One region of the Terrabacter sp. Soil810 genome, then DNA from elsewhere that is predicted to be linked to it. Evidence: riboswitches for the same ligand, from Rfam matches in the RefSeq annotation. Region 1 holds a riboswitch; each other region holds the start of a gene.
What was found. A riboswitch is a leader RNA that binds a small molecule or an ion and turns the genes downstream of it on or off. The one in region 1 is predicted to bind cyclic di-AMP.

Region 1 (7,044 bases):
TCCTCGACCGCGTGGCGCACCATGTCATCGGGATGGGTGAGCACCGCGAGCGGCTCGTCGCGCACGGCCAGCACCTCAAGCGCGGCGTCCTGCTCTACGGCCCGCCCGGCACCGGCAAGACCCACACGGTGCGCTACCTCCTCTCGGCCACCCCGGGCACCACCGCGGTGCTGCTGAGCGGTGGCTCGCTCCGCTTCATCCACGACGCCGCGAAGGTCGCCCGCGCGCACCAGCCCGCGATCGTCGTCCTCGAGGACTGCGACCTCGTTGCCGAGGACCGGTCGTTCGCGCCGATGGGGGCGTCGCCGCTGCTCTTCGAGGTGCTCGACGCCCTCGACGGGCTCGACTCGGACTCGGACGTCGCCTTCGTGCTCACGACGAACCGCGTCGAGGACCTCGAGGTCGCCCTGTCGCAGCGGCCGGGCCGCGTCGACCTGGCTGCGGAGATCCCGCTGCCGGACGCCGAGGGACGGCGCGAGCTGCTCCGCCTCTACGGCGGACACCTCTTCGGCGCCGAGGCGATCTCGGCGGCGGCCGCCCGGGCCGAGGGCACGACGGCATCCTTCGCCAAGGAGCTCGTGCGCCGAGCCGTGCTCGCGGCGGCGGTCGCCGACGAGCCCCCGGCGGACGACCACCTCGGCGTCGCACTCGACGAGCTCCTGTCCGACGCGCAGGCGCTGACCCGCAGCCTCCTCGGTGTCGGGGCGCACGACGGCGCGGACGGCGACCTGCGAGGTATGCCGTCCGGCCGGCTGCCGCGGCCGAGCCGCTCGGTCGCGTCCTTCGGCTACTCCCCCGACGGCGGGGTCACCCACTCCGGCTGACCGCGGGACCCGGGCACACGGCATACGCCCTCGGGGGCTCCGTCAACCGGCGAAGGCGCGCACCGGCAGGCCCGGCACGGCGACGCGGACGCGGAAGACGGCGCCGGCCTGCGGCTCGGGGTCGTCGAGGTTCTCGCGGGACGTCGTGACGTAGAGGTCGCGCAGGTCGTCGCCGCCGAACGTGCACGCCGTCGTGAGGCGCACGGGGAGGACGACCTCGGCGAGCATCTCGCCCTCCGGCGAGTGGCAGCGGACCCGGCCCGCGCCGTTGAGGGCGACCCAGACGTTGCCGGCGCTGTCGACCGTGAGCCCGTCGGGGTGACCGACGTCGTGGGTGACGAAGGGGCGCCGTTCGGTGAGCTCGCCGTCGATGACCGTGAAGACGTCGGTGCGGCCGGTCGGGGTGTCGTCGTAGTAGGCGAGCCGGCCGTCGGGCGAGAGGTCGATGCCGTTGGAGATGGTCACGTCGGGCAGGAGCGTCGTGACGTGGCCCGTCGCGTCGACGCGGTAGAGCAGCGCGCTGCCGGGCACCCGGTCGTAGCCCATGGTCCCCGCCCAGAGGCGGCCCTCGCCGTCGACGCCACCCTCGTTCATCCGGACGGACGGGTCGTCCCAGAGGTCGAACCACGGGGTGGGTATGCCGTCCGGCTCGTCCGCGCGCGCCAGCCCGCGCTCGGTCGCGACGACCCACCCGCCCGTGGTGCGCGGCCGCACGAACGCGGCGACGTCGCCGACGTGCATCCGGTCGACGGACCCGTCGGGACGCAGGGTCAGGACGTCACCGGCGAGGAGGTCGACCCAGCGCAGGCCGCCCCACGTGGGCGACCAGACGGGACCCTCGCCGTGGTAGCAGAGGGCGTCGGTGACCTGCTCGAGCTCTCCCGTGACGACGGGGCCGGGACCGGGTGCAGCCGCCATCAGTCCCACCACACGCCGACGTAGTGGTGGCCCTGGGGGACGACGGGACCGTCGACGAGCCACTCGGCACTCGCGGCCGGACCACCGCTCGACTCGGTGTCTGCGTCGATCGTCATCGCGTCGACCTCCTCCGGCAGCAAGGTCGTGACGACGGCCACCCCACTCGCGTAGGGCCATTCGTCGTCGGGGAAGTCTTGGAACTCGAGGACGTCGAGCTCGACCCGGACGTCGTGGACCTCCGGGTGCTCGCGCAGCTCGAAGAGCACCCGGCGCACCGTGTCGAGCGGCATGTCCTCGGGACGGTTGGGTGCGATGCACCACTCGCAGTCGTTGCCCTCGAAGAACTGCTCGAGGGTGACGGCCACCTGGGCACTCGCTCCGCCGCGCTCGCGGACGTGGTCGACGAAGGCGGTCTGCTTGGCGAGATCCATGACGGTTTCGGCCCCTGGGGTCGCGTTCCTGGCACTGGCGCGGTGTCGGCTACACTGACGCCGCGTGCCGCCTTGCGGACCCTTCGCGGGGCACCTCCGGGCGGCCGTGCGAGCGTAGCTCAATGGTAGAGCGCCAGCTTCCCAAGCTGGATACGCGGGTTCGATTCCCGTCGCTCGCTCCACGCCACGAAGGATGCAGCAGCGCGAGGGCCCCGACCGTGTGCCGGTCCGGGCCCTCGTGCGTGCGCTCCGGCTAGCAGGTCGTCCACATGCAGACGAGCTGGGAGGGGGCTGCCGGGTCGGCGGAGACGGACCCGTGCCCCCAGATGTGGTCGCTCGAGGGGTCGACGCCGGCCTTGGTGACCCACATCGCGCCGACCCAGATGTCCGGCCCGTCCGGCGCGCCCCGGTTGTTCGTGGCGGGCTGCACCTCCCTGGCGGTCCTGAACCAGGCGTCGATGACGCTCATCCCGTCCCGCGTGTAGCGGGCGAGCTTGCGGCCCTCGTCGGTGTTGTCGAAGGTGATGGCGCCGTAGCCGAGCATCGTGTGCAGGCCGTCGAAGGCGCCGTCCCAGCGGCTCAGCACGTCGCCACCTCCGGGAGAGATGACGTCGTCCTGGAGCGGGCCGCACGCGGCGACGGCGAACCACTCGAGGTCGTTCTGGCCGTACAGGTCCCCGGGCGAGGCCGGGGCAGCGCCGACGGCGCTGGGTGTCAGGAGCACCGACTGCTTCTTGCCGGGCACGCAGAGCACCCAGCCGTTCTGGTTGGCGTGGCCGGTGTAGAAGACGAAGTCGGCGGCATCGACCCACGTGTCGTCGTCGGAGTGCCAGTCGGACTCCCAGGCGTTGAGGTCTCCCCAGTTGAAGTTCGTCTGCCAGCCGTCGGCCGAGAGCCCGTCGACGAAGCCCTGGGCGTTCGCCGGGCTCCCGTTGAGCGGCTGGCTCTGGTCGATCTGCTTGACCCAGCTCGTCCCGGCCTCGCTCGGGTTGAGCGCGCGCGCAGCACGCTCGGATCGCGGTGCCCGTCCTGCGGGCGCGCGGTCGGATCGCTCGGGCTGCACCTCGGCCTCGGGGAAGACCGGTCCGTGGTCGGTCGCCGCGACGAAGGTGTGGCGGGCGTGCACGGTCGAGCTGCCCTTGCCGCCGGCGTGCTCGACCTCGAAGTCGCTCGTGAAGACCCAGACCGGTGTGAGCAGCTCCTGGACGACATCGCCGGGAGCCATGTAGTAGGCGAGGTAGGCGCCGCGGCGGTCGACCTCGCCGAGGTCGCCGTCGGCGCCGAGCCGCGCGAAGGCCTCGTCCACGTCGAGGGCATCGACGACGTGCGGCTCCCCGATCGGGCGGAAGCCTCCGTTGGCGCCGATGAGCCGGCCGCCGTCGCCGAAGGTTAAGGTGAGCTTCCCGCCACCTCCGATGACCGGAAGGACCTTCGACTCCGAGTCGACCCCCGGATTGCGGATGCCGAGGACGAAGCGCGCCTGCACGTCGAGCTGACGGCTTCGACGGTCCGCCCGAGCGCGTCGACGCCCTCGGGCGGCGACATGGGTGGCCCCGGCGCCGAGCTCGACGAGTTCGACCAGGTCCCCCTGCGTCTGCCACAGGTCGTGACGCCGGATCAGCTCGCGGGCCCGGTCGTAGGCCTCCTCGGGCTTCGGCAGCGAGGGCCGCAGTGAGGGGTTCCAGAGCTGGGCGCGGTCCGCAGCGAAGAGGTCCCCCGAGGCGACGAACACCTCGAGGAGCAGGTTCTCGTCGGAGACAGAGAGTCGTTCACCATCCTCGGTGACCTCACCCTCGAGCTCGAAGAGGTCGGCTGCGAGAGCTGCGACGCGGCCGGGGTCGAGCTCGGGTCGACCCAGCTCGAAGACGGGTAGTGACATGGTCATGGGATCTCCCTGTTCCTTGCGTCAGGCGACGCACGGACAAGTGGTCCACGACCGGACCAGTGATACAGGTCGCAGTTCGCGACGTATCGCTCCGTCCCGGTCTGGATCGACTCCGACGCCGCAGGCGACGGCCGACACCGCAGCCGTCAGGGCATGCGGCCCGCCACCCAGCTCGTCGTCCAGATCCTCGAGAGCTGGACGCGTTGACCGGGCTTGGGCGAGTGCCAGACCTTGCCGTAGCCGGCGTAGATCCCGACGTGGTAGACGCGTCCTCCGGACAGGAAGAAGATCAGGTCTCCCTGCTGGAGGTTCGACTTGCTGATGCGGACGCTGGCGAGCCGCTGCGCGCTGGCCGTGCGCGGCACACCGACACCGAGGCGCGTGCGATAGGTGTAGTAGACGAGGCCGGAGCAGTCGAACGCCGACGGACCCGCGGCGCCGTACCGGTACGGGTCGCCCTGCTGTGCGGCGGCGATCTTCACCGCCGCCCTTCCTCGGACGGCTCGCGCGTAGGCGGAGACGTAGGCGACCGACCTGGCCTTGATGGTGACCGGACCCTGCGCTGAGCCTGTTGCCGCGTGGGGCGAGACCGACGATGTCGGTGCGCCTCCGGTCCCGACGAGGAGAGCTGCTGCTAGTAGTGGCGTGATCGCCAAGGACTGCAAGGGAATTCGGCGTGCAAGGGTAGAAATGGACATGGTGGACTTCCTTCCCACGCCTGTGAGGTGAGCTGTCGGGTTCGGGCGGAAGATGCCCGGCCGCAGATGCGGCTTCACCCCAAGGACCGGCTGACCGGCCCGAAAGTGGGTCCCCCACTCCTGTCCGTTATTGCGTGGCTGCCCCACCGGTGGACAGGACTCGGCGTCCGGTGGGCCGCTCGGGGAGGACCCCGGGCGATGAGCATCCATCGACGGTGACAGACAGGTCACGAAAAGTGCATGGAACGTCAGATTATGGCAATAGTTGACAAGTCAAAAGGTATTCAGGCGGACATCAGGGGCATTCAGGGCGCCTGTGAGGCGCGCCGTGACCCCACGGCATACGCCCTCGGCGGCCCGTGCCGTTAAGGGGTGGACCGGCGCACCCTCCACCACGCACCATGGACGCGGCTCCGTCGGGGCACGTCAGTCGTCAGCGGGGAGGCCCGCGGAGAGGTGGGTGGCCGTCATGGCCTGCTCAGCGGTCCCGGTCCCGCGCCACCTCCCCCACCCCGGCTGACCGGGCCATCCGGTCCTGCCCGACTGACAGGAACAGACCGTGAAACCACTGACAGACAAAGAGATTCGCGCCTCCTTCGTCAACGCGTCGCGGCGCGAGGCCAAGCAGGCCAACCTTCCCGCCGACCTCGACCTCGGCCTCCGCTGGGAGTCGCTCGACTACCTCGGCTGGGTCGACCGCAGCAACCCGCAGCGGGCGTATGCCGTCATCCCCGTCGACGACGAACCCGTCGGCCTGCTCCTGCGGGCCTCCGAGCGGACCCGCAAGGCCAGCACGACGTGCGCGTGGTGCGAGGACGTCTTCGCGACAAGCGACGTCACGCTCTTCGTGGCACGCCGGGCGGGCGCCGCCGGGCGCGAGGGCAACAGCCTCGGGACCCTCGTGCACGCCGACTTCAGCTGCTCGACCCACGTCCGGCGCCTGCCGAACGGCATGGAGGGCGGCCTCGACCCGCTCGCGCTCGTGGAGCGGCGCATCGAGGAGCTCCGGGCGAGGTCGTCGGCCTTCGCCCGCCGCCTGCGCGACGGGTCGTGAGCGTCCGCTGACGCCCGGTCGCTGGACGTGGCTCAGCCCGCGACCTCGAGCGACGCCGGCCCGGTGGTGTGGCGCACCATGCCACCGGGCACGGCGCGGACCGAGCGGAGCCCGTGGGCCGCACTGGGAGGACCTTCGCTCGGCGCTCGGTCGAGGCTCCCGGCGCGTCCGTTTGGACTCCGGCGGCCCGGAGTTGCTACGGTTGGCGTCGCCTCGCAGGCGTAGTTCAGTAGCAGAACAGCCTTCTTCCAGAAGGAAGACGTACGTGCAATTCGTGCCGCCTGCTCCAGATGAGAAGGGCCCGGTCATCGCGACCGGGCCCTTCTGCTGTCCGATGCCGTATGCCAGGTCGCCCGGTCCCGGCGGTGCGCGCCGGCCCGGCGGCATACGCCCTCGGCCCGGCCCGTGGCGCAACCGTGACCTCTCCCCCTTGCGATCGTTACCCGTCAGTAGCATCATGGAAGTGACCGGCCAGTAACTTGGCGCGCCCGCCGACGACAGTGCGGACGCACGACGAGCGACAGAACGTGGAGGGTCCCCGGATGGGCCACTACAAGAGCAATGTGCGAGACCTCGAGTTCAACCTCTTCGAGGTCTTCAACCGTCAGGACGTCCTGGGCACGGGGATCTACGCCGACGTCGACGTCGACGCGGCGAAGGACATCCTCCGGGAGGTCTCGCGCCTCGCCGAGCACGAGCTGGCCGACAGCCTGCTCGACAGCGACCGCAACCCGCCCGTCTACGACCCGGTGAGCCAGTCGGTGACCATGCCCGAGTCGTTCAAGAAGTCGTTCAAGGCCTACGTCGACGGTGACTGGGGCAACCTCGACGTTCCCGCCGAGCTCGGCGGCATGGTCGTGCCGGCCTCGCTCCGCTGGTCCGTCGCCGAGATGGTCTGCGGCGCCAACCCGGCCATCCACATGTTCACGGCGAGCTACTCCTTCGCCAACCTCCTCTGGCACCTCGGCACCGACGACCAGAAGAAGCTGGCCAAGCACGTCGTCGACCGGGCCTGGCACACGACGATGGTGCTCACCGAGCCCGACGCCGGCTCCGACGTCGGTGCGGGCCGCACCAAGGCCGTCCAGCAGCCCGACGGCACGTGGCACATCACCGGCGTCAAGCGCTTCATCACCTCCGCCGAGTCCGACATGGTCGACAACGTCGTCCACTTCGTCCTCGCCCGCCCCGAGGGCGCCGGCCCGGGCACCAAGGGCCTCTCCCTCTTCATCGT
Region 2 (7,044 bases), on a different contig from region 1:
CTGGCAGCGCGAGCGCAGTCCCCGCGAGGAGGGGTCGTATGCCGCCGCGCAGCCCGGCGCGCGCTACGGCACCTTCCCCGAGGCCTGGGAGCACACCCTCCCGGCGCCCGGCCTGCCCAACCTGAGGCTCCGCTCGCGCGGCTGACCGGCGGGTTTGGGGTCGCGCCCCGGTCGGGAGAAGGATGGGCGCATGCGCGCGACGACGATCCATGCCCCCGGTGACATCCGCCTGACCGAGGTCCCCGACCCGACGATCGAGGCCCCGACCGATGCCATCGTGCGCGTCGTGGCCGGCTGCATCTGCGGCTCGGACCTCTGGCCCTACCGCGGGGCCAACCCGATCACGGCCGGCTCGACGATCGGCCACGAGGCGGTCGGCGTCGTCGAGGAGGTCGGCGGCGACGTGCGCACCATCCGCACGGGCGACTTCGTCGTCATCCCCTTCGTCCACTGCGACAACACGTGTGCGCACTGCCGCGCCGGCATGACCTCGGTCTGCGACCACCAGGGCTGGACCGAGAGTGGCCAGGCCGAGCTCGTCCGCGTCAACCAGGCCGACGGCAGCCTCGTGACGACCGACGGGATGCCCGACGACGCCATGCTGCCCTCGCTGCTCACCCTCGCCGACGTCATGGCCACCGGCTGGCACGCCGCCGTCAGCTCGCGCGTGCAGCCCGGTGGCACCGCCGTCGTCATCGGTGACGGGGCCGTCGGCCTCTGCGGCGTCATCGCCGCCAAGGAGCTCGGCGCCGAGCGGATCGTCGCGATGTCGCGCCACGAGCCGCGCCAGGCCCTGGCCCGCGAGTTCGGCGCCACCCACGTCATCGCCGAGCGTGACGACGCCGGCGTCGAGGCGGTCATGGAGCTGACCGACGGCATCGGCGCCGACTCGGTGCTCGAGTGCGTCGGCACCGACCAGTCGATGAAGACCGCCTTCCGCATCGGCCGGCCCGGCTCGACCGTCGGCTTCGTCGGCGCCCCGCACGGCGTCGAGCTGCCCGTCCGGCAGATGTTCGTCCGCAACGTCGGGCTCGCCGGCGGCATGGCGCCCGTGCGCACCTACCTGCCCGACCTGCTGGGTCGCGTCCTCGACGGCCGCATCGACCCGGGCAAGGTCTTCGACCTGACGCTCCCGCTCGACGAGGTCGCCGAGGGCTACCGCGCCATGGACGAGCGCCGCGCCGTCAAGGTGCTCCTGCGCCCCTGAGCAACCCTGGACAGCCGCCTGACGGCGACACCGATCGGGTATGCCGTGTGGGCACCAAGCCGGTGACGCGCGCGCTCCGAAGCACCGGGGTGACCCGCGAACCCGAGCACACGGCATACCCAGCGGCGGCAGAGGAGCGAGACGTGACGCACGCCCGGCTCATCGACACGGCGGCCCCGAGCGCGCCCCGCGGCGTCGTCCTCGTGCTCCACGGGGGCGGGGCCCGACGCAGGCCGATGCGCGTCAGCCCCACCCAGCTGTCGGTGCTGCGGATGGTGCCGATCGCGAGCCGGATCGCGCGCGCCGCCAAGGGCGAGCTCGCCGTGCTGCGCCTGCTCAACTCGACGCGTGGCTGGGACGCCCACCAGACGCCGGTCGACGACGTGCGCTGGGCCCTGGGCGAGGTCGCCGCCCGCTTCGGCCCCGACCTGCCCGTGTGCCTCGTCGGGCACTCTCTCGGGGGTCGCGCGGCCCTGCTCGCCGCCGGGGAGGACCCCGTCGTCAGCGCCGTCGCGCTCAACCCGTGGCTCTACCCGGACGAGGGACGGCTCGACCTCACCGGCCGGCGGGTGCTCGTCGTCCACGGCGACGACGACCGCGTCGCCCGGCCGACCAGCTCGGCCGCGGTGGCCCGCGACCTGGCCCGCACCGCGGAGGTCGGCTACGTCACCGTCGAGGGCGGCAAGCACGCGATGCTGCGACGGCACGACGTCTTCGACGGGCTCGCTGCCGACTTCGCCGCCGCGACCCTCCTCGGTCGCCGTCCCGCAGGCGTGGTCGGTCGGGTCCTCGCCGGTGAGGCCTGGGTCGACGTCTGAACGGCCGGACACGGACATGGATGGCGGGGGCGCTCCCCGCACGTCTTGCGGTCCCCATCGGCTGAATGCACGTTTTGTGATTTTATGACCAGTTGATCCCTAATTGTGTGCTTACTTTGCAGTCGTCCGTTTCGTTGAATACAGTCAGGACACCCCTCCAACGACCGGTCCGGAACTGAAGTGAGGACCACGATTGGCCCCGAGATTTGCGTCAGTCGATGACTACATCGCCTCCTACCCCGAGGAGACGCGAACTCAGCTTGCGGGAGTCCGCCGCGCGATCCGCGAGGTAGCCCCTCACGCGGGCGAGAAGATCAGCTACGGCATGGCGACGTTCACCGTCGACGGCAAGCCGCTCATCTACTACGCCGGCTGGAAGAACCACGTCGGCCTCTACCCGGTCCCGACGGGCGACGCGCGGTTCGAGGAGGCGATCAGCCCCTATCGCCGCGCCAAGGACACCGTGCGCTTCCCGATCAGCCGGCCGGTCCCGCTCGAGCTCGTCTCCGAGATCACCGAGCTCTGCCTCAAGCGCCGCGCCGCCGTCTCCGAGGGCCACGACGCCTGAGGACCGGACGGGTCAGCCGGGGCCGGGCGCCTCGATGACGGACAGCACGTTGCCTGCCGGGTCGGTGAACCACGCAATGAGCGGTCCGCCCTTGCGGAAGATGCCCTTCGCGTCGGTCTCCATCGGCGTGCCCTCATACTTCTCGAAGACGACGCCCCCCGCGGTCAGCTCGTCGACCGCTGCTTCGATGTCGTCGACCGGGAAGTTGAGGATCGTGAACGACGCCGGCTCGTGGTTGGGCTTGGGGTAGACGAGCGTCGGGCGGTCGCCGCCCTCGCCGGCGAGGTGGAGCGTCAGCATGCCGTTCTCCTCGGTGACGCGCAGGCCGAGGGTCTCGGCGTAGAACGCCCGGGCCGCGGGGATGTCGTCGACGGAGAAGCCGCTGAAGGCGTGGGAGCTGGTCAGCACGGTCGGTCCTGCCTTTCTTCTTGCTTCGGCACTTCTTCTGCTTGCTTCCGGATCTGCATCTTGCGTCCGGTTCTGCGGCGGGCGCGGTGCGCGCCCGCTCCACCCAGTCAAGACCCGTCGGCCGTGCACCGGGGGCCTCGACCGGAGAAATGTCGCTGGAACCCCAATCCAACCGGCAGCGGGCCGCGAACCCCCACGCGGAGACGGTCGACGACGCCCCCCCGTCTGAAGCAGAGATGGATGGACGGTTTGTCTCCCCGGAGTCTCCTCGGCCGGACCCACCGCCACGGCGAGCCCGTCCACCAAGGGCCCGTCCAACCCGAGCCAGTCGGCGTCCCCCGGTCAGGGTGGGACGCCGGCAGGCGGAGGTGGGGCCGCCGTTGCGGGCGCCGGCATCGGCGACTTCCTCGAGGCGTCCGAACCGACCTCGATCGAGATCCCGTCGATCGGGGTGCGGTCGTCGCACTTCGTGCCGCTGCGCGTCCAGCGGGACGGGACCATCTCGGTGCCGGGCACGGCCCAGGAGGTCGGGATCTACGACGCCGACCCCACGCCGGGACAGCTCGGTCCGTCGGTCCTCGCGGCGCACGTCGACACGCCCTCGGGGGTGCCGGGCATCTTCCACGAGCTCGGCAGGGTCAAGGCCGGCGACGTCGTCACGGTGTCGCGCCGCGAGGGCTCGCACCTGACCTTCACGGTCGACCGGGTCGCGGCCTACACGAAGACGCAGTTCCCGACCGACCTCGTCTACAAGGGCGACGTCACCAGGGCCGAGATCCGGCTCGTCACCTGTGGCGGGCCCGACCCGACAGCCGCAACGAGTACCGCGACAACGTCGTGGTCTTCGGCCACCTGTCGAGAGCCGGCTGACGCGCCGGCTGACGCGCCGGGGCTACCGAGGGTCCCGCCGGTCGGGACCCCGCGGCGTACCCATGGGGGGCTTGTCCGATACGTCCCCCGGGTGTGATCCACGTCTCACCCGGCGGAAGGTAAAGCGTTGGTATAGACGCACACAACGGACTTTCAAGGGCGTACCCCGCGCGTCGCCGTTACCGTGGCGTGACATTTGCCAGCTGCCTCGTCTAGTCTTCCGGGAGTCCGGCCACCTGGTCGGGCTCTCGTGAGGTGGACCGCCTAGTCCTGTCACCGCCTGACGAGAGAGATCAAACCTTGTGACAGGAGCGGAGGAACCACACGTTTCTCCGGGCGTCCGGCGCAACGACTTCGGACGTCCTTGGGGTGAAGACTCACCCGCCACGCGACCCGTTCGCGAGGCAGGTGGCCCGGGCACCTTTCCGCCCGAACCCGACAGCTAACTTCGTAGGCGCGGAGAGGTAAGACGCGTGAACACTGAGATCATCCGCGGTCGCCACCGTGCGCCAGGCCGCCACAACCCCCTCAACGAGCTCAAGCTCCTCGCCCGCGAGTCGGCTCAGCCGGCCATGAAGGCGGGTGCTGTCGTCGCCGCCACCGGTGGACTGGTCGCCACCTTCGCCAACCCGGCGAGCGCCGACACCTTGTCGCCCAGCTCGGGCGACGTCGCGGCTGCTGCCGGCGTGGACGCTGCGGCTCCGGCCGCTGTCGGCCCCGCCACGGCCGCCGCTCCCGCCGCCTCGACCGCGCTGTCGAAGATCGGCTACGCCCCCGCCGCGCAGCAGGCCGTCGCCAAGCGCGTCGCCAAGCCCAAGCCGCAGGTCATCGAGGACGTCCAGGTCAAGACCGAGCGCGCCGCCGCCAAGGCTGCCGCCGAGCGCAAGGCCACTGCCCAGCGCGCCTCCCGCGACCTGACCCGCTCGACGCTGACGAACAGCACCTCGTCGACGAAGTCGAGCAGCAACGGCTCCGTCCCGAGCGCCTCCTCCGGCATGCGCGCCTCGTCCAACTGGGCCACCGACGGCCAGTGCACGTGGGGCGCCCTCAACAAGTGGTACCAGTCCGAGGGCTACTACCCCGGCGGCTGGACCGGCAACGCGATGGTCTGGGACACCGGTGCCGCCAACGCCGGCTACACCGTGAGCGGCACGCCGCGCACCCGCTCGATCCTCGTCATGGAGCCCGGCGTCCACGGCTCCTCGAGCGTCGGCCACGTCGCGTGGGTGACCGCGGTCAACGGCAACGAGGTGACGATCGTCGAGATGAACGCCCTCGCCGGTGCGTACAACTACAACACCCGCACGCTGACCGACGGCCCCGGCATGAGGTACATCTACGCGCCGTGACCCATCAGGTCGCGACCGTGGAGCTCTCCGCGAGCTGAGCGCGTACGAAGGGGAGGATGCCTGCGCATCCTCCCCTTCGGCATACCCCCGCGAACCCTCGGCCGCGTGGGATCCCCCACACGCGCAACCCTGGACACCGGGGAATGATCCACCGGCCCCGCTCCTTGTCGACTGGGTAGTTGAAGGCTCCACCGGTCGCCGGTGGAGCCGCCGACCGCGACCACAGTCCCCGAGAACGTGAGGAGCAGGCCTGTGTCCACGGCCTTCGAGAGCATCCGCATCGGCCGCTGGGACCTTCCCCAGCACTTCGTCATGGCACCCCTGACGCGCAACCGCGCCGGCGAGGGCCAGGCGCCGACCGAGCTCAACGCCGAGTACTACGGCCAGCGCGCGAGCGCCGGTCTCATCATCACCGAGGGCACCCAGCCGAGCGCCGTCGGGCAGGGCTACCTCGACACCCCCGGCATCCACTCCGACGAGCAGGTCGCCGGCTGGCGCCTCGTCGCCGACGCCGTGCACGCGGGCGGTGGCCACGTCGTCGTCCAGCTCATGCACGCCGGCCGCGTCGCCCACCCCGACAACAAGGGCGGGCTCGAGAGCGTGGCGCCGAGCGCCATCGCGGCCCCCGGCGAGGTCGTGACCCCCAGGGGTCAGCAGGCGTATGCCGTCCCGCGGGCCCTCGAGACCGATGAGATCCCCGCGCTCGTGGCGGAGTTCGTCCACGCTGCGCGCCAGGCCGTCGCGGCCGGGCTCGACGGCGTCGAGGTGCACGCCGCGAACGGCTACCTGCCGCACCAGTTCCTCGCGCCGTCGAGCAACGAGCGCACCGACGGCTACGGCGGATCGCCCGAGAACCGCGCCCGCCTCGTCGTGGAGATCACGAAGGCGGTGGCCGAGGCGATCGGCGCCGACCGCGTCGGCATCCGCATCTCGCCGTCGCACAACATCCAGGGGGTGCTCGAGGAGGACGAGGCCGAGACGGCCGCGACCTACGAGTCGCTCGTGGAGGGCATCGCGCCGCTCGGGCTCGCCTACCTCAGCATCCTCGGCGACCCGGAGTCCGACATCGTCCGCGACCTGCGCAAGCGCTTCGGCGGTCCGGTCATCCTCAACACGGGCTTCGGCAAGGTGACCGAGCTGGCCGACGTCGAGGACATCCTCGAGCGCGACCTCGGCGACCTCGTGGCCGTGGGGCGCGAGTTCCTCGCCAACCCGGACCTCGTCCGTCGCTGGCGCGAGGGCGCGCCCCTCAACGAGCCGAACCCGCAGACCTTCTACGGCGGCGGCGCCGAGGGCTACACGGACTACCCCGCCCTCCCCTGACGTCCCGCCACCCCCGTAAACCCCGTCGAGTGCGCTCACTCGACGGGGTTCACGGGCATCAGGTCCGGTGTCAGGTCGGCTCGGGTGGGTCCTGGCCCGCGAACGCTGACGGGAGCGGGTCGCCGAGGGGGCGCTGGACCCAAGCGACGTCGTGCGAGGCGCCGAACTTCCAGCCGATGTCGCGGTAGGTGCCGACCGGCTCGAAGCCCATCGAAAGGTGCAGCCGTCCGCTCGCCTCGTTTGGCTGGGTCATCCCGGCGGCGGCCATCCGGTAGCCGCGGGCGGTGAGCCGCTCGAGCAGCGCCTCGTAGAGCCGGCGGCCACCACCGCGGCCGCGCCGGCCCTCGGCGAGGTAGACCGACACCTCGCACGACCACCGGTACGCGGCGCGCTCCTTGAACGGGCCGCCATACGCGTAGCCGGCGACCTCGCCCGCGTCGTCCAGCACGAGGAACGCGTGACGCGCCTGGGCCTTGGCGATGCGCCGGACCATCTCGGCGA
Region 3 (7,044 bases), on a different contig from region 1:
CGCATGCGCATGAACGCGTCCTCGTCGGTGACGTCGTCGCCGAGGTAGACGCGCGCGACGGCGCCGACGTGGCGCCCGAGCGCCGTGACGGCAGATCCCTTGTCGGCGTGGGAGACCGACAGCTCGAGCACCGACTTGCCCTTGAGCACCTTGACGCCGGGGTGGTCGAGGGCGACCCGCCGGGCGTCGGCGATGGCGGCGTCACCGACGTCGCGCGGGAGGCCGCGGACGTGGACGACGACGGCGGCCGACTTGTACTCGATCCCGGCCTCGGGGTGGTGCTCCTTGACGAGCGACTCGATGTCGGTGCGCAGCTCGGCCAGCGTCACCTCGTCGTCAGGGGTCACGGCTGCCGCCTCCATGGCCTCGCGCACGGCCCCGCTCGACGACTCGGCGCCGTGGCTGCCGATGAGGACGATCGGCTCGTCCTCGGTGATGCCGGTGAGGGCCCGCAGCGTGTCGAGGTCACGTCCCGAGACGACGGCGACGTGGACGCCCGGCAGGTTCGCGAGCGACCGCAGCGTGTCGATGCTGCCCGCCACGGGCGTGGCGTTCATGGGGTCGGCGTCGAACGGTGCGAGCACCCCGTCGAAGTCGGTGGCGACGAGCAGGACCGGGGCGGCCGCCGCCTCCTCGAGCGCCTCCGCGGACGGCGCGGTGGCGCTCACGACCCCGCCCTGTCCGCGACACCGCGCGACCCGCTGCGGGACTCGCTGCGGGACTCGCTGGGGGCGGGCATGAGCGGAGTCTCCTCCGCGTGCGGGGTCGGCTGCGGGCGTGCCTCGGCCCCCGGCAGCTCGGGCGCCGCGGCGAGCGCGGCAAGATAGCGCGCCGCCCAGCGCTGGACGTCGTGGTCGGAGACGCGCCGGCGCAGCGCCTTCATGATCCGCTGCTTGTCCTTCTCGGGGGTGTTGATGGCGCGCAGGATCGTCTGCTTGAGGCCCTCGATGTCGTGCGGGTTGCACGCGAACGCCTGGTGCAGCTCGTGCCACGCGCCGGTGAACTCCGACAGCACGAGGGCGCCGCCGAGGTCGTGGCGGCACGTGACGTACTCCTTGGCGACGAGGTTCATCCCGTCGCGCAGCGGTGTCACGAGCATGACGTCGGCGGCCTGGAAGAGCGCCGCCATCTCCTCGCGAGGGTAGGAGTGGTGGAGGTAGTGCACGGCCGGTGCGCCGATCTTGCCGAGCTCGCCGTTGATGCGGCCGACGGTCTGCTCGATCTCGTTCTTGAGGTTGCGGTAGGCGTCCACCCGCTCGCGACTCGGCGTCGCGACCTGCACGAGCGTCACGTCGGGCGGTCCGATGCGCCGCTCGCTCAGCAGCTCCTCGTAGGCCTTGAGCCGGTGCCGGATGCCCTTGGTGTAGTCGAGCCGGTCGACGCCGAGCATGAGGACCTTGGGGTCGCCGAGGCTCTCGCGGATCTCGCGGGCGCGGGCCATGACGTCAGGCCGTCGGGCGAGCGCCTCGAGGCCCTGGAAGTCGACGGAGATCGGGATCGCGGCCGCCCGGACCTGACGGTGCGAGCCCTCGACGGTGACGCGGTCGCGCCTGGTCTGGGCACCGAGCAGCTGGCGGCAGGCACGCACGAAGTTGCGGGCGTCGGCCTGGCGCTGGAAGCCGAGGAAGTCGGCCCCGAGCAGGCCGTCGAGCAGCTGGGCGCGCCACGGCAGCTGCGCGAAGAGCTCGACGGGCGGGAAGGGGATGTGGTTGAACCACCCGATGCGCACGTCGGGTCGCAGCTTGCGCACGATCTCCGGCACGAGCTGGAGCTGGTAGTCCTGCACCCAGACCGTGGCGCCCTCGGCCGCGACCTCGGCGACGGCCTCCGCGAAGCGCCGGTTGACCGTCTGGTAGCTCGACCACCACTCGCGGTGGAAGGTCGCCGGCACGATGACGTCGTGGTAGATCGGCCAGAGGGTGTCGTTGGAGAAGCCCTCGTAGTAGTCGCGGATGTCGTCGGTCGACAGCGGCACGGGGTGCAGGTGGATGCCGTCCTCGTCGAACGGCTCGGGCGCCTCGCCGGCGTCGCCGGCCCAGCCCACCCAGGCGCCGGGCTGCGTGCGCATCACGGACTCCATGGCGGTCACGAGGCCGCCGGGGCTGCGGCGCCACTCGACCTCGCCGTCGTCGGTGACGACCTTGTCGACGGGCAGGCGGTTCGCGGCGATGACGAGGTCGTAGGTCGGCCGAGCGGACGGCACGCAATCAACTCCTGCTGCTTCGAGGGGTGGTCCTCGGGCCGCGCCGTGCTCCGGCCCGGTGGGCAGGGGTGCGGCGGGCGCGATCGGTCTCACTCTAACGAGCGAACGGTGGCGCCCGGTCCGGTCCCGTTCTAGGGTCGAGTCAGGGCATCTCTGGTGGAGCGGGTGGCCGCCTGAGGGCATCGCGCCGAGGTGAAGGAGTCGCCGTGAAGATTTCTGACGTGCTGCGCTACAAGGGCAGCGAGGTCATCACCGTCAAGCCCGACGAGACCGTCGCCGGCCTGCTCGCACTGCTGGCCGAGCACCGGATCGGTGCGGTGGTCGTCAGCACCGACGGCTCGAGCGTCGACGGGATCGTCAGCGAGCGCGACGTCGTCCGCCACCTCCACAGCACGGGCACGAGCGTGCTCGAGGCGCCGGTGTCGCAGATCATGACGAGCGAGGTCACCACCGGTTCGGCCGACGACAACATCGCCGACCTCGCCGGGACGATGACCGAGATGCGGGTGCGCCACGTGCCGATCGTCGACGCCGACGGCAAGCTCGCTGCCATCGTCAGCATCGGTGACATCGTCAAGCACCGCCTGTCCGAGCTGCAGTCCGAGCGCGATCAGCTGCGCGACTACATCAGCAGCTGAGCACCGGGACGAAGGGGACCAACCACCACCGACCGGGACACTCCGCGGCGCGCTGCCGCAGGGTTCCTACGGCAGCGCGCCAGTCGCATACCGTAGGGGCATGACTGCGTACGACCGGACCGAGCGGGTGCCCACCCCGCGGCCCGGCGCGCGCACCGGTGGTGTGCCCGTGGTCCCGAAGCCCGGCGGTCCCGGGTCCCAGCAGCGCATCGGCCCGTACCGCCTCATCGAGGAGATCGGCGAGGGCGGCATGGGCGTCGTGCACCTCGCCCTCGACCCGCGCGGCCGCGCCGTGGCGATCAAGGTGCTGCGCGCGCACGTGGCCCATGACGCCGACGCCCGCCAGCGCCTGTCCCGTGAGGTCGAAACACTCTCGCGCATCCGCGACGCCCGGGTCGCGAGCGTCATCGACGCCGACGTCATGGCGCCCCGCCCCTACATCGTGACGCGCTACGTGCCCGGTCCGGCCCTCGACGAGGTCGTCGAGGAGCACGGCCCGCTGGCGCCCGCCGACCTGCTGCGCCTCGCCCGCGGCATCGCCGAGGCGATCCGCGCGATCCACGCGTGCGGCGTCGTCCACCGCGACATCAAGCCGGGCAACGTCCTCATCGAGGACGGCGACCCGGTGCTCATCGACTTCGGCATCGCGCACCTGCAGGACGACGTGCGCCACACCGTCGGCGGGCTCGTCATGGGCACGCCCGGCTACCTCTCGCCCGAGCTCGTCGAGGGTGCCGCCATCACCGACGCCACCGACTGGTGGGGCTGGGCCGCCACGATCACGTATGCCGCGTCCGGCCGTCCGCCGTTCGGCCGCGCCCGCATGGACGCCGTGCTCACCCGGGTCCGCGCCGGTGACGTCGACCTCGAGGGCGTCGACCCTCGGCTCGTGCCGCTGCTGCGCGCGTCGCTGTCACCCGACCCGAGGCTGCGGCCCCACGCCGACCAGGTCATCGCGGCGCTCGAGCTCTACGCCGCGGGGCGTGCGGCGACCGTGCCGACGCCGAGCGGCAACCCCTGGGACGACGGCCGCGCCGCGACTCCGGGCGACACACAGGTGGTCCAGAACGGCAGCACCGCCGTCATGCCGCCCGTGACGCCGGCGACTGCGCACCCGGCCGATACCCCGGTGCGGTGGGCCCCGCCCCCGACCGGCGCCCCGGCGCCCGCACCCGACCCGGCGGCATACGACCACGGCTGGGACGACGAGCCGGCGTCGGACCACGAGTGGGGCGGAGCGCAGGACTACGACGCCCTCCACGGGCACGGGGGCGAGGACGTCGAGCAGGCCCAGCAGGGCTACTGGCCCGAGGACGAGTGGGACGAGGAGGCGGAGCCGGCCCCGCGCGAGGGCGACCCCCGCATCGGCCTGCCGATGCGCACCGGCCTGCTGGCCGCCGTCGGCATCGCCTGGATCGGTGCCCTCATGGCCTGGCCGGGCATCGCCCTGCTCGTGCTCGTGGTGCTGTCGGCGCTCGCCCGCGCCACCGACCGCTCCGTCACGGCGCTCGTGCTGCGCCGCTACGACTTCGGGCGTCGGCGCAGCGACGTGCCCTTCGCCGTCGTCTCGAGCCCGTGGCACCTCGTCGTCGGCATCATCGCGACCGGGGTGGGACTGCTCCTGCCCGTCGCCGTGGCGCTCGCGGGGATCTTCGCGGCCGCCCTGCTCCTCGCCGGGACACAGGGGAGCGACCTCGGGCCCGGCGCCCCGATCACGCTCGCCGTCGGCGGCGTCCTGGGCCTGCTCATGCTGTGGTGGGGACCCGGCGGTGCCTCGCTGCGGCGGGGGTCGCGCTCGATCGCGCGGCGCCTCGTGCCGGCCGGCCTCGCCGCGCAGATCGTGTCCGGGCTGCTCGCCGTCTTCGGCGTCGTGGCCGCTCTCGTGGCGCTCCAGCACGGCACGAGCCTCACGTGGGACCCGTTCACGGCCAACCCGTTCGGGCACTGACGGCCGCGCACCGCCGCGTCTGTAGGCCCGCCCGGTGGGGTCTGTGGGTGCCTGATGCGACCTCTGTGCGGGCCCTGTGTCCCTAGCGCATCAACCCCTGTCAGAGGCTGGGAAAAGATCACGGAAGTGTCTCGACATTCCTTGTGCAGGGCTGGAACGTCCCGTACCGTCAGTGCTCGGCGGCCTCGACTCTCGGGTCGGACGGGAGCTGCAGCACTTGGCTCCCGGGTCGCTTCGTCGCGTCCGGCTCCACACGAACGCTCCCACAACTTCACATGGACACCCATCAATCCGTTCCCTGAGCGCGCCGAGCCTCGCCAGCCAGGGATGCAGCCCACAGCCGTGGGCCGGGCGAGGACGGGGGACCCAGTGTGACCAGTGAGTGCATGTGTGTCGAAGCGCATGACAAGAGGACGAGATCTGGTCTCGGGGTGAAGTCGCATCCGCGACAGGGCACCTGACGCCCCAACCCGACAGCTAACCCCGCAGGCGCGCGTCAGGAAGGAAACACCATGCAGTACATGTCGAAGCATGCTGCGACCAAGAAGGTCTCGGTCAAGCAGCGCATCGCGGGAGTCGGTATCGCTGGAGCCGCCACCATCGTCGGTGGCATCGCCACGGGCGGGTCGGCCAAGGCGGCCTCCGTCTGGGACCGCGTCGCCCAGTGCGAGTCGAGCGGCAACTGGCACATCAACACCGGCAACGGCTACTACGGCGGACTCCAGTTCGTGCAGAGCACGTGGCGCGGCTACGGCGGCACGGCCTTCGCACCGCGCGCGGACCTCGCCACCAGGGCCGAGCAGATCGCCGTCGCGCAGCGTGTGCTCGCCTCCCAGGGCCCCGGCGCCTGGCCGGTGTGCTCGCAGCGCGCGGGCCTGACGCGCGCCAACGGCGGCGCCACGTCGACCCCGGTCTCGCGGTCGACCGTGCGCAAGCCGGTGACGACGAAGAAGGTCGTCAAGAAGAAGACGTATGCCGTCACGTCCACCAAGAAGAACACTGCCAAGGGCGCCAAGATCACCGTCCGCAGTGGTGACACCCTCGGCAAGATCGCCGCGCGCTACCACGTGGCCGGCGGCTGGAAGTCCCTCTGGAAGGCGAACGGGGCCCGGGTCACCAACCCGAACCTCATCTTCGTGGGTCAGACTCTGCGACTCCCGTGAGTTCCTGATACAACTGAGCCGGACGGCCTCGCGCGACCAACCCCTGGGTTTGCGCGGGGCCGTCCTTTCGTCTCCCCCGGCCGAGCCGTGTGGGCGTATGCGGTCCGGCTCGGCTACGCTTTCGCCCGTCCGCGGCGCTCGCGCCGGGACGTGCTGGCGTGGCGCAACTGGTAGCGCACCTGTCTTGTAAACAGGCGGTTAGGGGTTCGAGTCCCCTCGCCAGCTCGGAATTTGATTGGTGCATAAGGGAACTGGCCTCCCAGCCGCACCTGTTTCTCATCTGTTATCTCAAAAGGTGGCGTCGGTTCCGAAAGGGACTTTGACCTGCGGAAACGTCGCTAGCCGGGCCGCCGTGGGCCCGGAAGTTGTGGATGCTTGTGTCCCTGAACTCGGCGTCTAATCGCACATGGATCGCACGACAGGGCCGGGTTTGTGGGTCACGGCAGCGTGCTCGAGGCATCTGATCGCCGCCTGAGTGGGGCCGCATCGCCTCGCAGCGCGCCGGGGACTCTTCGGACATGCCGGGTGGTTCAACGGGCCCGCCCCTCCCCGCGTGCGCGAGCCACCGACCGGTAAGAACCGGTGTGCGGACGGACTGGTGGGTAGGTGACGAGGCACAGCACCCAGCTGTCGTTCGCGCTGAGCAAAGGGGTCACCTCCCTGACGAAAGACCTGAGCAGCGGCAAGAACCGCAAGAACCTGAAGAGTCTTCCTTCGCCTTGCCCGAGCAGATGAAGTATCCGTATCCGATCCTCGATCTCGAGCATGCGCGGAATGCGCTGGCTCGGGTGGCACAGCACGGCACCGCGGCCGAGCAGGAGAAGGTCCGCGCGGCCGTGGTGAAGAAGTACCCGAGCCTGAAGAAGGACGACTGAACGCAACCCGATCGGCGGCTACAACCAGCCCAACCTCTTCCGGATCCACGGGTTCTTGAGCACGCTTGATTTCACCGCCCAACATGCCGAGCTCACGATCACCCGGCTTGGATGGTTCCTCCACACGCCCCGAGTCGCGCGATCGCAAAGCTGTGTCTATTCGCCGCCAGTCAACCCCCCGAGCGGTTGGCAGCCCTTCCGCACGACGGCCCGGCGG
Region 4 (7,044 bases), 530 kb from region 1:
GCAGGAGGCGGGGCGACCGGCGCCGACGGGCCGGTCGAGCTCGTCGCCGGTCGGCTCGACGTCGGGCCCGCGGTCGAGGTGGGGCTCGTCGCGCGGAAGCTCGACGTCGTCCGGATCTGCCGGTCGGCGCTCCCCGCACGCCCGCCCGACGACTGGAAGCGGGAGACGCCCTCCGCCGTCGCGACGCCGATGACGGGTCGAGGCCCGGACGACGTGGGCACCGAGGAGGCGGACGTCTCGGCCGGGTAGGACGACTCGGTGCCGTCCACGGCTCCCCTCGAGGAGTCGCGGCCCACTGGGGCGTCCGCCGAGACGCGCCCCGTCGGGTCGAGCTGGAGCAGGAAGAGGGCTGCCGCAACGACGAGCGCAGCCGCGACGACCACCGCGGCCGCCGAGCGACCCGACACCGAGAGCACCCGACCGGCCACACCGCCCGCACCGCCGCCGGGACCGGCACCGCCCACATCGGCTGCGAACCATTCACGGTCGTCGACGCCGTCCATGATCGAGGCCACTCCCACCGCGACCGGGACCGTGGCCCCCGCGCCCGTAGCCGCTGCTCCGGCGCCTGGACCGCCCGCGGCCGTGGCACCCGCGACCGCGCCACCCGCAGCCCCCACGGCACCGGCAGCGCCCACTCCGGAGGCCGCGGCGAAGGCGCCGGGCAGCAGCACCGGCGCGACGCGCAGCCGGATCGCCGCGTCGACGTCGACGACATCGAGCACGGCCGCGCGGCACCGGGCGCACCGGTCGAGGTGGTCGTCGACGCGCTCGCGGGCCCTGACGGGCAGGGAGTCGCGCACGTAGCCACCGAGCTGGCGGCGCACCTCGCGGCAGTCCGGCTCACCCGCGTTCGCGACGAGCTCTGACAGGAACGTCTGGCGCAGCCGCTCACGCGCGCGCTTGCTCCGGCTCGCCACGCCGTTGGGGGTCGTGCCCAGGCCGGGAGCGATCTGGTGCGGCTTCTCCTCGTGCACGACCAGACGCCAGAGCAGCGACCGGGACTCGTCGGGCAGCGAGCGCCAGGCGGCCCACACGGCGTCGCGCTCCTCCGCGTCGACGGCCTCGTCCTCCGCCGAGGCGGCGGTGCGGGTGTCGATGGTCGTCTCGTCGTCGGTGAGCACGACCCGGTTCGTGTAGCGCCGCGCGACGTCGATGTTGGCCCGGCGCAGCGTGCTCAGCAGGTAGGGCCGGAAGGCCGTGTCGGGGCCGCCGCCACCGCGGAGGGCGTCGAGGGTGCGGGTGAAGCTCTCGCTGACGAGGTCGTCGACGTCGCTCGGTGCGGCCACCCGCGCGGCAAGCCGTCGGGCCGCCGGTTCGTGACGCGACCAGAGCTCGGAGTAGGCGGTGTCGTCGCCCGCGCGCACGCGGTCGACGAGCGCCGCGTCGCTCTCGACTCCGTCGACGCGTCCGCCCTCGCCGGTCCCCGCCAGGGGCTCGCCCGTCACCCCGTCGTGCTCGCCGTGCGCCCGCTCCACGCTCTTTCGTCCCCCACCCGTACGCCGACCGCTCGTCGGCTGCCTCGACCGTCACTCCATCGGGTGCGTGACCGGGCGCCGGGTCCCGTCCCCGACCCGTCGGCACGTCAGCAACGCACCTCACGCATCCTCCCCCCAGGAGACGTGCGAGGTCCCGAATCATGGCGCGACATGCCCACGGATGTACAGGGTGGGAACCGGAGTGGGTGATTTGCGTGCGTTTGCGACACACTCGGCGCGCCGCGGCGTCTTCCTTGGTGATGCGCCGCGCCGGTCATCTCGGCCGAACGTTCGAGCCAGCAGTGGGGGCCATGGCGGGAGCGCATCACGGACGGCCGCGACGTGGCCGCCTTCCACCGCGTGGTGGGTGCTCCCGAGGAGGGGACGGGAGCACCCACCAGAGCCCGGACCCCTTGTCCACGAGCCTGATCCGGCCCGGCCCCGCGTGCGACGATGGAGGTTCCACGACCCGCTTCCCGGGAGCAGCACATGACGGCCACCCACCCGAGCCACGGCTTCCTGACCGAGCCGACCGCGACGCCGGACGTCGAGGCCTACTTCGCGAGCGACGTCGCCGACCACGGCTACGTCATGAACCTCAGCCGCGTCTGGGCCCAGTCCCCCGCCGCCCACGACACGCTGTTCCGCCTGCTCGCCGACATGGTCTCCGTCGCCGGTCTGACCTTCCGTCAGCGCGGCATCCTCATCTCCGCGACCGCCTCGACCATCGGCGACTCGTACTGCGCCCTCGCGTGGGGCGGCCGCCTCGCCACCGCGGCCGGGCAGGAGGTCGCCGGGGCCGTGCTCCGCGGCGACGACGACGGGCTCGACGCCGCCGACGCGGCCCTCGCGGCGTGGGCCCGGACCGTCGCAGGCAACCCCAACGCCACCACGCCGGCCGACCTCGAGCCGTTGCGGGCGGCCGGCTTCGACGACCGCCAGATCTTCGCGGTCACCGTCTTCGTCGCGCTGCGCCGTGCCTTCTCGACGGTAAACGACGCCCTCGGCCCGCTCCCCGACCAGCAGCTGCGCGCCGAGGCGCCACCGGCCGTCGACGAGGCGGTGACCTTCGGCCGTCCGGCCGCTGACCACCCCTCCTGACCGGGGGCGTATGCCGTCCGGCCGCCTCCGCGAGTCCCCCGGACCCGTCAGACGGTCTGGGTAGCGACCCCGCGCATGAGTGCGAGGTAGTCCTCGACCGGGTGGGCACCGGTCACGGCGGCATAGCCGTTGGCGACGACGAAGGGCGTCGACGTGACGCCCATGGAGCGCGCCTGCTGCTCGTCGGCACGCACCTGCTCGGCGTACTCGTCCGACGCGAGAACGGCCGACACGCGGCGCTCGTCGAGGCCGCACTCGGCGGCGAGCCGCTGCAGCACCTCGTGGTCGTCGATGGCGAGGCCCTCGCCGAAGTGGGCCGAGTGGAAGCGCTCGACCGCCGCGGAGCGTAGCGCGGGGCCACCCATCTCGCCGGCGAGGGCGCAGAGCCGGTGGGCGTCGAAGGTGTTGGCGCGCACGGCACGGTCCCAGTCGAAGACGAGGTCATCGGCCTCGGCCACCTCGCTCGCCCTGGCGTTCATCAGCCGGCCGGCACCGGCGTCGCCGCCGTGCCGCACCGACAGGTGCTCGCTGACGGGCACCGCGCCACCCACCGGAACGTCCGGGTCGAGCTCGAAGGAGCGCAGTCGCACCGTGACGTCGTGCGGGCGCTCGAAGGCTGCCACGGCGGCCTCGACCCGCCGCTTGGCGACCCAGGAGTAGGGGCAGACCAGGTCGCTCCAGAGGTCGAGCTCGATGAGGGTCGTGGACTCGGCGGCAGGCTGATCGGTCATCGACTCAGTCAACCACGGACGCCGTCGAGGCCGGAAAAGCGTTGCGCCCCCACCGGATCCGGTGGGGGCGCAACGTGAGGCGCGAGAGGTGACCGCTCAGATGCGGCCGTACATCGACGGCTGGGTCCAGATCGAGTGGTTGCCGATCACGGTGCCGGGACGCTGGGCGTCGATCATGCGGCCTGGGCTGACGTAGATGCCCACGTGGTAGATCGGCGAGCCGAAGAAGACGAGATCGCCGGGGCGCGGGTTGCTGACCGGCGTCGAGGCCGCGGCCTGGGCCGAGGCGGTGCGCGGGATCGAGATGCCAGCCTGGCGGTAGACGTAGGACGTGAAGCCCGAGCAGTCGAAGCCGGAGGGCGTCGTGCCGCCGTAGACGTAGGGCACGCCGAAGAACGACTGGGCGATGCCGACGATGCCGGTGGCGCTGGGGTTGGGCGCGACGTTGAGGGCAGCGCGCGTGGTCGAGCCGGAGCGCGACGCGCGCTCCTGTGCGGCCTCCCGCTCGGCGGCAGCCTTCGCGGCGGCCTTCTTCTCGGCACGCTCCGCCTTGACCTTGACGTCCTCGATGACGACGGGCTTGACCGTGGCCTGCTTGAGGGCGGGCTTGGCGTAGCCGATCGCCGACAGGGCGTTGCCGGCCTTGAGGGTGCCGACGGCCGGGCCGACGGCCGCAGGGCCGGCGGCGGCGCTGCTCGTACCGTCAGCGGCGTTCGCCGTGCCGGCGAACGAGGCGACGAGACCACCGGAGGCCGCGACGATGGCGGCACCCTTCACGGCGGGCTGGGCCGACTCCTTGGCGATCGTCTTGAGCTCCGAGATCGCGTTGAAGCGACCGGGGGCGCGGTGGCGCCCGGGAACGTTCTGAGCCACGTTTGACCTCTCGACGCCTACGAGGTGAGCTGTCGGGTTCGGGCTGGAGGTACTGCCCGGCCTTCGCTCGGACCAGGTTCGGTCCACGGAGGGCTTCACCCCGAGGGCGTCTCTCGACGCCCGGAGAAAGTGGTTCCCCCGCTCCTGCCGTGCGGTTCGTACTGAGCCTCAGGTCGATGGCAGGACTAGGCGGTCCGACCCGGGGCACTCACTCGACGGGGAGAGCAAGTTCGCCCACCGTACCCAAGTCCATGGGCCTTGTCACCTTCGAGTTCCCGGAAGTCAAAGAAATTTCAGCGACGCCAGGAAGGGCTCGGACGAGGTGTGGCAAGGCATGCCAAAACGACCCCGCAGACCGGGGCAAACCCTGCCGGACACGGCGTGTTCAGGCCGCCTGGCAGAAGACGTGGACGGCGACGTCGTCGGGCAGGGACACGCCGGTGGACGGCTCGCTGCCCTCGCGGACGGCCAGGACCCGGCCACCGTCACGGACGACCTCGACACGCGCCCCGGGCACGACACCGGCGCTCGTCAGCAGCGCGAGCGCCTCGGGGTCGACCTGCACGGGCTCGCCGATGCGGCGGATCGTCACCACGGCCGGGGCGTCGCCGACGGCGGCGGTCAGCGTGCTGAGGCCCGTCAGGAAGTCCTCGTCCTGACGCACCCCGAGCTCCTCGAGACCGGGGATCGGGTTGCCGTAGGGCGACTCGAGGCCCTCGCCGATGAGCCCGAGGATCTTGCGCTCCACCTTCTCGGACATGACGTGCTCCCACCGGCACGCCTCGTCGTGGGCGTACTCCCACTCGAGGCCGATGACGTCGACGAGGAGCCGCTCGGCGAGGCGGTGCTTGCGCATGACCCGGGTCGCGAGCAGCCGGCCGTGGTCGGACAGCTCGAGGTGCCGGTCGCCCGAGACGGCGACGAGACCGTCACGCTCCATGCGGGCGACGGTCTGCGACACGGTGGGGCCCGAGTGGCCGAGACGCTCGGCGATGCGCGCGCGGAGGGGAACGATGCCCTCCTCCTCGAGCTCGAAGATGGTGCGCAGGTACATCTCGGTGGTGTCGATCAGGTCCGTCACGGTCATACCTTCTCAGAGTCGGAGAGCGGTCAGGGACCGCTCGTGGCCGGTCCTGTCGCGGGCCCGGTCGTGGGGCCGGTCCTCGGGCCCCGGGTCGGGTCGTGCCGCGGCACCCAGATGCGCAGCCAGCCCGCCCCGACGACGGCCCCCACGCCGAGCACGACGGCGGAGGCGCCGAGCGACATGATGGCGCTCAGCCCTGACAACGCCAGAGGGCCCGCCGCCCTTCCCACGTCCGCGCAGAGGCGCCAGCCGCCGAGGAACTGCGCCCGTCCGTCCGAGGGCGACGCGTCGGCTCCCAGGGTCATGATGAGCCCCGCGCCGAGACCGTTGCCGAGGCCGAGCACCGCGGCCGCGGCCGTCACCGCGACGAGGCTCGTCGCGAGCGGCAGCAGCATCATCCCGAGGCCGAGCACGAGCATGCTCGGCACGGCTGCCGCGACTCGGCCGTGGCGGTCCATGAGCCAGCCCGACGGGTAGAAGAGCGCCATGTCGAGCGCGCCGGCGACGCCGAAGACGAGTGACGTCTGCGCCGGGGTGAAGCCGACCGACTCGGCCCACAGCGGGACGAGGGCCTCGCGGATGGCACGCGCACCAGCCACGCACATCGCCCCGGTGCCGAGCGTCAGGAGCACGTGCCGGTGCTGGAGGAGCACCGAGGCCACGCTGCGGGGCGGGCCGCCGCCGGCTACCCGGTGCGCCGACCCGGTGATGTCCGGGGCGAGGAGGACGAGGACGAACGCGGCGAGGCTCGCGACCGCGCCGACGGCATACGCCGCCTCCGTGCCCCACCGCACGATGACGAGCGAACCGATGAAGGGCCCGACGAAGTAGCCGATCCGGTGCACGCCGCCGAGCGTCGACAGCGCCCGCGCACGCATCGCCACCGGCACGGCCTCCGTGAGGTAGGCCTGCCGGGCCAGGCCGAAGAGGGAGCCGGCGAGGCCGATGACGAGCACGCCGGCGAAGAGCATGACGAGACCGCCCGCGAGCGCCGCCACGAGCATGCCGACTGCCTCGATGACGGCGGCGACGAGCAGCGCCCGCCGCTCACCGATGCGCGCCGCGAGCGCACCCGACGGCAGGTCGCCGAGCAGCTGGCCGACGCCCAGCATCGCGACGAGGAGCGCGGCCACCCCGACCGAGGCGCCGAGCTCGCGCGCCGAGACGGCGATGATCGGCGACACGGCGCCGGCCCCCGTCGAACCGAGAAGCGTCGGCCCGTATGCCGACAGGGCGATGGCGCGCAGGCTGCCCCGGCGCCCCTGCGCACCGTCCCCCCGAATCTCGGTCACGCCACAGGACCCTAACGATCGGGTTACTCGGGTGGCCGGGCCGACCAGCCGACGAAAGCATTGGGGCGTGGCCAGGACTCAGAGGACGAGCAGACCGAGGGCGGTGGAGGCGGCGTTGGCGGCGATGACCGCGAGTGCCAGCGTCACCGCGTCCTCGCGACCCCTCACGCGCCACCACCAGCAGAGCAGCGCCGTCTCCACGACGGCGACGACGACCTCCGCCCCCGCGAGCTGCCACGGCGACCCGAAGCCGGTCGACACGGCATACAGCACGGGGTGTGTCACGACGTTGACGCCGACCGCGCCGACGAGCGCGCGGCCCCAACCGGCCCAGCCCGCGGCCCGTGCGAACGCGACGAGCACCGGCACTTCGACGGCGAACGTCAGCACGAGGGCCTGTAGGGCCGGGAGGCTCACCTCGTGACCGCCGAGACCCGGCCGGGTGGCTCGGTGTCCGACACGCCCGCCCCGTCCGTGGCCGTGCA

Region 2: linked by a shared signal. The riboswitch ahead of ASG96_RS18420 (CHAP domain-containing protein) and the one ahead of ASG96_RS23930 (C40 family peptidase) in region 1 are both predicted to bind cyclic di-AMP.
Region 3: linked by a shared signal. The riboswitch ahead of ASG96_RS24530 (transglycosylase family protein) and the one ahead of ASG96_RS23930 (C40 family peptidase) in region 1 are both predicted to bind cyclic di-AMP.
Region 4: linked by a shared signal. The riboswitch ahead of ASG96_RS03185 (C40 family peptidase) and the one ahead of ASG96_RS23930 (C40 family peptidase) in region 1 are both predicted to bind cyclic di-AMP.

What each region holds. Positions count from the first base shown of each region.
Region 1 is NZ_LMSW01000001.1:174,205-181,248, reverse strand. It holds gene ASG96_RS00780 (ATP-binding protein) at 1-824, shown strand, start outside; gene ASG96_RS00775 (SMP-30/gluconolactonase/LRE family protein) at 867-1,742, opposite strand; gene ASG96_RS00770 (hypothetical protein) at 1,742-2,173, opposite strand; tRNA gene ASG96_RS00765 (tRNA-Gly) at 2,282-2,355, shown strand; gene ASG96_RS00760 (DUF6345 domain-containing protein) at 2,427-4,058, opposite strand; gene ASG96_RS23930 (C40 family peptidase) at 4,205-4,540, opposite strand; cyclic di-AMP (ydaO/yuaA leader) riboswitch at 4,759-4,932, opposite strand; gene ASG96_RS00750 (FBP domain-containing protein) at 5,316-5,810, shown strand; tRNA gene ASG96_RS23030 (tRNA-Gly) at 6,026-6,099, shown strand; gene ASG96_RS00745 (acyl-CoA dehydrogenase) at 6,353-7,044, shown strand, end outside.
Region 2 is NZ_LMSW01000014.1:13,191-20,234, forward strand. It holds gene ASG96_RS18390 (pirin family protein) at 1-145, shown strand, start outside; gene ASG96_RS18395 (zinc-dependent alcohol dehydrogenase family protein) at 191-1,207, shown strand; gene ASG96_RS18400 (alpha/beta hydrolase) at 1,351-2,025, shown strand; gene ASG96_RS18405 (iron chaperone) at 2,219-2,593, shown strand; gene ASG96_RS18410 (VOC family protein) at 2,606-3,001, opposite strand; gene ASG96_RS18415 (sortase domain-bontaining protein) at 3,438-3,968, shown strand; cyclic di-AMP (ydaO/yuaA leader) riboswitch at 4,153-4,340, shown strand; gene ASG96_RS18420 (CHAP domain-containing protein) at 4,345-5,220, shown strand; gene ASG96_RS18425 (alkene reductase) at 5,473-6,543, shown strand; gene ASG96_RS18430 (GNAT family N-acetyltransferase) at 6,614-7,044, opposite strand, start outside.
Region 3 is NZ_LMSW01000011.1:108,029-115,072, forward strand. It holds gene otsB (trehalose-phosphatase) at 1-668, opposite strand, end outside; gene ASG96_RS06400 (trehalose-6-phosphate synthase) at 665-2,203, opposite strand; gene ASG96_RS06405 (CBS domain-containing protein) at 2,410-2,841, shown strand; gene ASG96_RS06410 (serine/threonine-protein kinase) at 2,942-4,789, shown strand; cyclic di-AMP (ydaO/yuaA leader) riboswitch at 5,085-5,298, shown strand; gene ASG96_RS24530 (transglycosylase family protein) at 5,311-5,952, shown strand; tRNA gene ASG96_RS06420 (tRNA-Thr) at 6,105-6,177, shown strand; gene ASG96_RS23750 (hypothetical protein) at 6,672-6,827, shown strand.
Region 4 is NZ_LMSW01000001.1:705,153-712,196, reverse strand. It holds gene ASG96_RS03200 (sigma-70 family RNA polymerase sigma factor) at 1-1,478, opposite strand, end outside; gene ASG96_RS03195 (hypothetical protein) at 1,968-2,579, shown strand; gene ASG96_RS03190 (DsbA family protein) at 2,627-3,310, opposite strand; gene ASG96_RS03185 (C40 family peptidase) at 3,407-4,183, opposite strand; cyclic di-AMP (ydaO/yuaA leader) riboswitch at 4,186-4,361, opposite strand; gene ASG96_RS03180 (metal-dependent transcriptional regulator) at 4,569-5,264, opposite strand; gene ASG96_RS03175 (MFS transporter) at 5,294-6,559, opposite strand; gene ASG96_RS03170 (hypothetical protein) at 6,638-6,976, opposite strand; gene ASG96_RS03165 (hypothetical protein) at 6,980-7,044, shown strand, end outside.